One region of the Methylophaga sp. SB9B genome, then DNA from elsewhere that is predicted to be linked to it. Evidence: riboswitches for the same ligand, from Rfam matches in the RefSeq annotation. Region 1 holds a riboswitch; the other holds the start of a gene.
What was found. Region 1 has a riboswitch for thiamine pyrophosphate ahead of E8Q33_RS01990 (TonB-dependent receptor). Riboswitches for the same ligand answer to the same signal wherever they lie in the genome.
Positions count from the first base shown of each region.

Region 2: it holds a riboswitch for thiamine pyrophosphate, as region 1 does, so the genes downstream of both, thiC (phosphomethylpyrimidine synthase ThiC) here and E8Q33_RS01990 (TonB-dependent receptor) in region 1, are expected to answer to the same signal.

Region 1 covers NZ_SSXS01000001.1:396,356-399,783, reverse strand. The annotation lists gene E8Q33_RS01990 (TonB-dependent receptor) at 1-2,062, opposite strand, end outside; TPP riboswitch at 2,124-2,229, opposite strand; gene E8Q33_RS01985 (SRPBCC family protein) at 2,341-2,910, opposite strand; partial or broken gene E8Q33_RS01980 (CysB family HTH-type transcriptional regulator) at 2,998-3,428, opposite strand, start outside.
Region 2 covers NZ_SSXS01000007.1:180,838-184,265, reverse strand. The annotation lists gene E8Q33_RS16760 (YkgJ family cysteine cluster protein) at 1-146, opposite strand, end outside; gene E8Q33_RS09555 (hypothetical protein) at 583-1,224, opposite strand; gene E8Q33_RS09550 (Smr/MutS family protein) at 1,333-1,887, opposite strand; TPP riboswitch at 1,977-2,081, shown strand; gene thiC (phosphomethylpyrimidine synthase ThiC) at 2,188-3,428, shown strand, end outside.

The sequences.
Region 1 (3,428 bases):
CATATCGTGTAGGTTGATACCCGATAGCAGGATCATTTTCGAAGAAAAATCCTCTGGTGTAGTAATCTTTATCAAATAAATTACGACTCCAGATATTCACACGCCAGTTTTGTTCCTGATATTGCAAGCTGGCATTAGTAATGGCATAAGAACCAGACTTTTCATTATGGCTATTTGAGAAATAAAACTCGTCTTTACCTTCAATATTAGCTCGGAAGGTCCAGTTTCTGTTCAGATAGTATTCTCCTCCCAAGCTAAATTGATACCTTGGAGCATGCGCTTGATCTCGGCCAGTGATATCAAGTCCATCGCGTGCATCGAATCGGTCAAACTCGGTATGTAACAAACCAACCGTTGCAAATGTGCGCCACTGATTATTAATCAACCAATCGATATCGAACTCTATTCCGGCATTGGTGCCGCGAGCTGCATTTTGTTGATAATCAATAAAAGACTGTTCAACTTGTCTGGAATTTTTAACTTGCGCATCCTTACGAATGCCATAGAAGACAACAACATTAGTCGTTAAATCGCCATCAAGCCATAAAGATTTAGCGCCGACTTCAAGGTTCCAAAGATATTCGGTATCAAAATCACGGTATTGGGCTTCAACCCCATTACCGTTATTAACTCCCCCCGATTTATAACCGCGTGATAAAGAGGTAAATAACATATGGTGGTCGGTTAACTGATAATTTAATCCGAGCTTTCCACCGAAAAGCACTTCATTTGGGTCTTTGCTTAAACCCTCATTGTCACGATATTTTGCATCAAAATACTCAACACGGAGTCCGCTAATTAACGTTAACTTATCCGTTAAATATGTATCAAGTTGACCAAACAGTGCTGTGTTTTCTGTTTCATATCGGTTTACTAATGGAGTGTAAGGAGACTCAAAGTCTAATTTTTCATCTTGAGATAAATAATAAAGTCCAACAGTCCAGTCGCTAGAATCATTAAAAATTCTGCCATCCTCATTGGATAATGCACGTATTTCAAATGAATGGTTTTCGCGGGTACGATTAAATTCTTCAAAAGCGTTGAATGGGAAAAATATACATGCGTCTGGGTCGGTGTCATCGAGACATGATGGTGGGTTACGGTTAAATAAAGCATCATTTGCAGCTCTATTATTCCAATCTACATCGTAGCTATAGGTCAGATCTGATTTTGAATATGTTACTGCAGACTGTAACTGAACTTTGCTATTCGCCCGCCAATCACTCTTTAAGGCAAAAGCATTGGTCCGTTGCTTATCTTCTCCAGGTTCATCAGAAAGACTATTTCGGCTGTTATCAAGAGTAAAAGCATCGTAACCATTATCAATATTTAGATGCAGCAGATTCAGGTCAATGGTTAAATCATTATTCACTAACCATTTTAAATGGCTGCGAGCAGTAATCTCATCACGATTTTGCGTATTGTCACGACCCAGAAAGTCGTTATCCATAAACCCATCTGATTGATAAGTATGAACAGCAACCCGGCCTAGTAAGGTATCTTTAATTAATGGCCCACCAACGGCAACACCCACACTGCGCGTATTGTAATTTGCCAACGTGGATTCAAAGTTCATATCCAGTTCGTTGGTGGCCTGTTTGCTTTGCATATTGATTACGCCAGCAAGAGCATTGGTGCCATAACGGGTTCCCTGTGGACCTCGCAGCACTTCGACCTGTTCAATATCAAATAATGTTGCGGCACCACCAGTACGGCTGAAATCGATGCCATCAATAATTAAACCCACGGAAGGGTTTAATGGCGCAGCAAATTGACTACGTTCCCCAATACCCCTGATCTGAAAAAACTGACCACGTGAAGCGCCACTTGAGAGATTTACATTGGGTGCAAGATTCAACACATCTTCAAGATGCTGAGCACCGCGGGATTCAATGATTTCTTCATCAAATGTTGTCAGACTGACGGGAATATCCTGAGCTTCAGCCGGACGAAAGTCGGCACTTACTAGCATGGAAGGTAAATCAGTACTGGTGTTCTGAGCGACTGCGCAGGGCGAAAAAAGCGCGCTGGTAACTGCAATGGAAAGCAGGGTGGGTTTCATGACTATCCTTTTTAATTTCATAAAAAGGACAGGGGATCACGCCATTTGCATAGATCTAGCAAGAAGGTGTTGCCGCCTGTCCCTACGCCAGTATTACCTGGATCAGGTTCATCGGGTCTCCACCAACTGGTGAATCTCAGGCCTTTCGACCACCCCGAGGCTTGTATTAGCAAGTGGAGAAAATATACAGAAAAAAGTGATTTTTTCCCACCATTAAAATTTCGATAGCCATAAAAAAGGCGCCCTTAGGCGCCTTCAATGTTTGAGTCGGTTTTAACTTAGTTTTCGATTTTGGCTTTCAAAGTATCAAGGCCTGAACGGAAAATACCTTGAATAGCGTTGGTAGCCGTTTCATCATTCAACTCTTTAGGTTCATGATGATTACCGGTATAACCACGGAAAAATTTGGCTAACCAGGTAACTTTGGTTTGATCGCCTTCAGCTTCAACGGTTACCCATGCTTTATAACGACTGACTGGAACGGCAGGGATATCATGCATTTCACCTTCGATATCCACTTGACCCACAGAGCTCATGGAATCGATATCATATTGATAGCTCATTTTTTCCGCATCGAAACGCTTTAATGTTTCAGTGATGGTGGCATTGTTATCAAGTGTTAATGTGCGAGTTGCCCCAACTTCATTTCCACCTGATGCCTCGGTAGAAATGATGGCTGGATGCCATTTATGCAGACTATCGAAATCTTTGACCATGTTCCATACAGTTTCAGCATCGGCATTAATCAACACAGTTTCTTCGACTTGCAGACGTGAAGCACCATGAGCGAATACCAGTGCAGGTAACAGGAACAAGCCTGTAACCAGGCCTTTTAATACAGCTTTCATTATATTTCCTTCTTATATTTCATTTGGAATGCCAATAATTAGCCCGAATAAACTACCATCACATTCCGAAATGCTAAAGGGAAAAATTCACAATGCAATGGCGTTTTGGATAGTTGAGCGTTGTAAATGTGGGGCAAAAAACTCAATAAAAGCATAGCTATAGCCACGCAGATAGCTGCCTTTGCGGATTCCCATATGCGTTGTACTTGGTTTAAATAAACCACTGGCATCCATTGCCTGTAACGGAGCATCTTTGATTGGATCAAATGCCATGTTGGCGATAATGCCGATTCCAAGACCAAGTTCCACGTAGGTTTTAATTACATCTGCGTCGGTTGCTGTGAAAATTACATTAGGTTTTAAACCCTGTTCAATAAAGGATTGATCTTGTTGAGCGCGACCAGTAAACCCCATGACATAAGTGAGAATGGGATATTTCGAGATTGCCTCCAGAGTGAGTTTTTTTTCATTTAACAGCGGTGTCCGGGTGGCGCAATTACCGTGCGATTCCACTCGTA
Region 2 (3,428 bases), on a different contig from region 1:
AAGAACTCCTTCCTTCTCTTTTTCTTGGCATATTTTTCAATGTGAGCGATTTCGACCTCACTTACCGTTACTGAATAGTGGCAACAGTCCGAGCAGCCTTTTTTGCAAGGAGTGTATTTCGACGCATACCCATAAAGCTCATTCATGAACAAGTACAGAGATTCGAGCTTTTTGCTGGGGTTTGTTTTGGATTGTTCGATTTTGTCCGCAAATCGATCCTCTCGTTCGGAAAGTCGAGAGGGAATATTCTCTGTCAAGCGATCAAGATTATCTTGGGCTGACCGCCTTTCCTCATCTAGATGCATTTCTCAATCCTTTGCTTGTCTAACGTGTGGTTTGGTGGCGGAGGCTTTATTACGTCTCAATAAACGAAGCGAAAATTTCTCGTTAAACTCACGGAGCACTGGTGAAAACCAAAGCTTTATTTGGGTATGCTTTGCGAGGTTTTCTTTCCTAGCTTAAACGTTAATCCCGGGTAGTTTTCTCCTTCAAATGCTTGTAAGTCACCAATGGGGTTGAGTTCCATCGACTGTGTATGAATTCAATTCGTTTCTGACCTTTGTCCCCCTATGAAGCAGCTTGCTATTTTTTTATGGGGTTGAAACTTTCATAATACCGCTGAATCTCTTTTCGTATTTCTTGAACGGCTCCCTGAAGCTCAGTAATCCCCAAGCCATTCTTACTCATAATTGAAACTATGTCGTTATGTATAAAACTTTTATTTTCGTCAAAGTTGCTCCAGCGTTTTCCTTTAGTAAGATCTTCTTGATATTGTTCTATGACTGTAATGTATGCTTCTAAAGTTGAGTTCAAGCGATCATCTAAAAGAGTTACTATCTTCCTTCTGATTATTTCTGGGATAAATGGATCTGACTTTAGCCTTTCAACCATTGCAATCATCTCAATATGTTTCTTTGGAAGTGGAACACCATGAAACCCTTTTTCCTTGCTTAAAATTGCATGCTTATTTTCAAGCGCATATTTATGAATTTTCTCAAGGACTTCATTCAAAGTGTCATCTTTTGACCAATGATTCTCGGATGAGAAGTCAAACTCCTCCCAAAGTTCATCAGATAATAATGCTAATCGTTCCATTACCTTTTTTTGGTATTCGGTATTAACTGAGTTTAACAACCCATTTTTAGCTTTAACAAAAGTAAGAACTGCAACAACCGAGGCAGTGATATAAAAAATTATTTGAAAAATTTGTACTGCGATATCCATGCAGAACTCTCTCTAAAATTTAATAGTATGTTAATGATGTCTAAGGACTAACATACTATTAATAGGCCAATATCCTGAAATAAATGAATTAAAAAACCAGTAATAAACTTACTTTTCAAACTGCCTCTTCAACAAAACATACAAAGCCCCAGTCCCACCATCTTCAATCGTTGCACTACAAAATGCCAGTACGAAATTACTTTGTCTGAGCCAGTGATTGAGTTTGCTTTTTAAAACTGGTTTGTTATCACGTGAACCCCAGCCTTTGCCGTGAATAATTCGCACGCAGCGAATCTTTTCTTGCTGACATTGTTCAAGAAAGTGGGAGAGGGTGGGTTCGGCTTTGGCGAGGGTGAGGCCATGTAAATCGAGTTCGGCTTCGAGATGTACTCTGCCATTTTTGAGTTTGGCGAATTGGCGGTTTTGAATTCCGTCACCCCTGTATTCCAGATATTCTTCATTACCCACTGTTTCGGGGGCGAATAGGCTGGAAAACTCGCTGGTGTCATGGGTGAGTTCAGCTGCGGAGGGTTTTCTGACCTTTGGCGGCGGTGGTGGTTTTCGATGCACCAGGCGGTCGTGTTTGATCGGCTCGGCGTCGCTCATTTCATTGCGAAACAAGGAAAACTCGTCGTCATCATTTTTATTTTTGTTATCTGCCATGGCCGATGTTGCCTGATTTGATGCCGTTTGATGTGACCCATTGTGCCAGATGATGCTTGTGTAAAAAATCATTTTTAGTTTAGGATGATTTCCACTTGTCGGGGTGCCACTCTGATTTTTCAGAAATGGCTGAGATGAAACCCGTTGAACCTGAAGAGGCTAGAACCTCCGTAGGAAACAAGCCGGAATGCCGGTACGTCTGATTGTCTGACTGTAGCCGCCGTGTATCTCCATCACCTTGTTCGCGTAAGCGCAACGTCTTCATTTCCCCGACTTTTTTATTCAAAAAGGGGAAATCAGATGTCAGCAGCCAATCCAAAAGTTATTGATATTAAAGACCGTAGTGGCATTACTACTCAGCCATTACCGGGTTCTGAAAAAATCTATATTACCGGCAGTCGTGATGATATCCGGGTGCCATTTCGTCAAATTTCTCTCACTGATACACCGAACCGTGATCCCAATTTGCCGGGTGAGCCGAATGCGCCGGTGATGGTATACGACACTTCTGGTATTTATACCGATCCCACTGAAACAATCGATCTGGAAAAAGGCTTAACGCCGATTCGTCAGCAATGGATTGAGGAACGCGACGATACCGAAGTATTACCGGCGTTCAGTTCCAACTTTACCCGTGATCAGGATGGTCTGGAATTTGATATTCCGCTGTTCACCAATCGTCGTCTGCCACGCAAAGCCAAACCGGGTAAAAACGTCAGCCAGATGCACTATGCGCGTCAAGGATTGATTACCCCAGAAATGGAATATATCGCTATTCGTGAAAGCATGGGCCGTGCAGCGTTGCAGGCAAAAGGCGAGTTGCCAGCCGATAAACCCAATCACATCACCCCGGAATTTGTCCGTAAAGAAGTCGCTGAAGGTCGGGCGATTATTCCAGCCAATATCAATCACCCTGAAGCTGAGCCGATGATTATCGGTCGTAATTTTCTGGTGAAAATCAATGCCAATATCGGTAACTCTGCCACCACATCATCGATTGAAGAAGAAGTCGAAAAAATGGTCTGGAGCACTCGTTGGGGTGGCGACACGGTAATGGATTTGTCGACTGGTAAACATATTCACCAGACACGTGAATGGATTATCCGTAACTCACCCGTGCCAATCGGTACCGTGCCGTTGTATCAGGCATTGGAAAAAGTAAATGGCATTGCCGAAGATCTGACCTGGGAAGTCTTTCGCGACACGTTAATTGAACAGGCTGAGCAGGGCGTCAGTTACTTTACGATTCATGCCGGTATTCGTCTGGCGCATATTCCACTGACGGTAAACCGCACCACCGGTATTGTCTCGCGTGGCGGTTCGATTATGGCGGCCTGGTGTCTGGCACATCATGAAGAAAGCTTTTTGTACACGCACTTTGAAGATATCTGCGAAATCATGAAAGCCTACGATGTGTCGTTCTCGCTGGGTGATGGTTTACGTCCGGGTTCACAGGCGGATGCCAATGATGAAGCGCAGTTTGCTGAACTGCGTACTTTGGGTGAATTAACCCATATTGCCTGGAAACATGATGTGCAGGT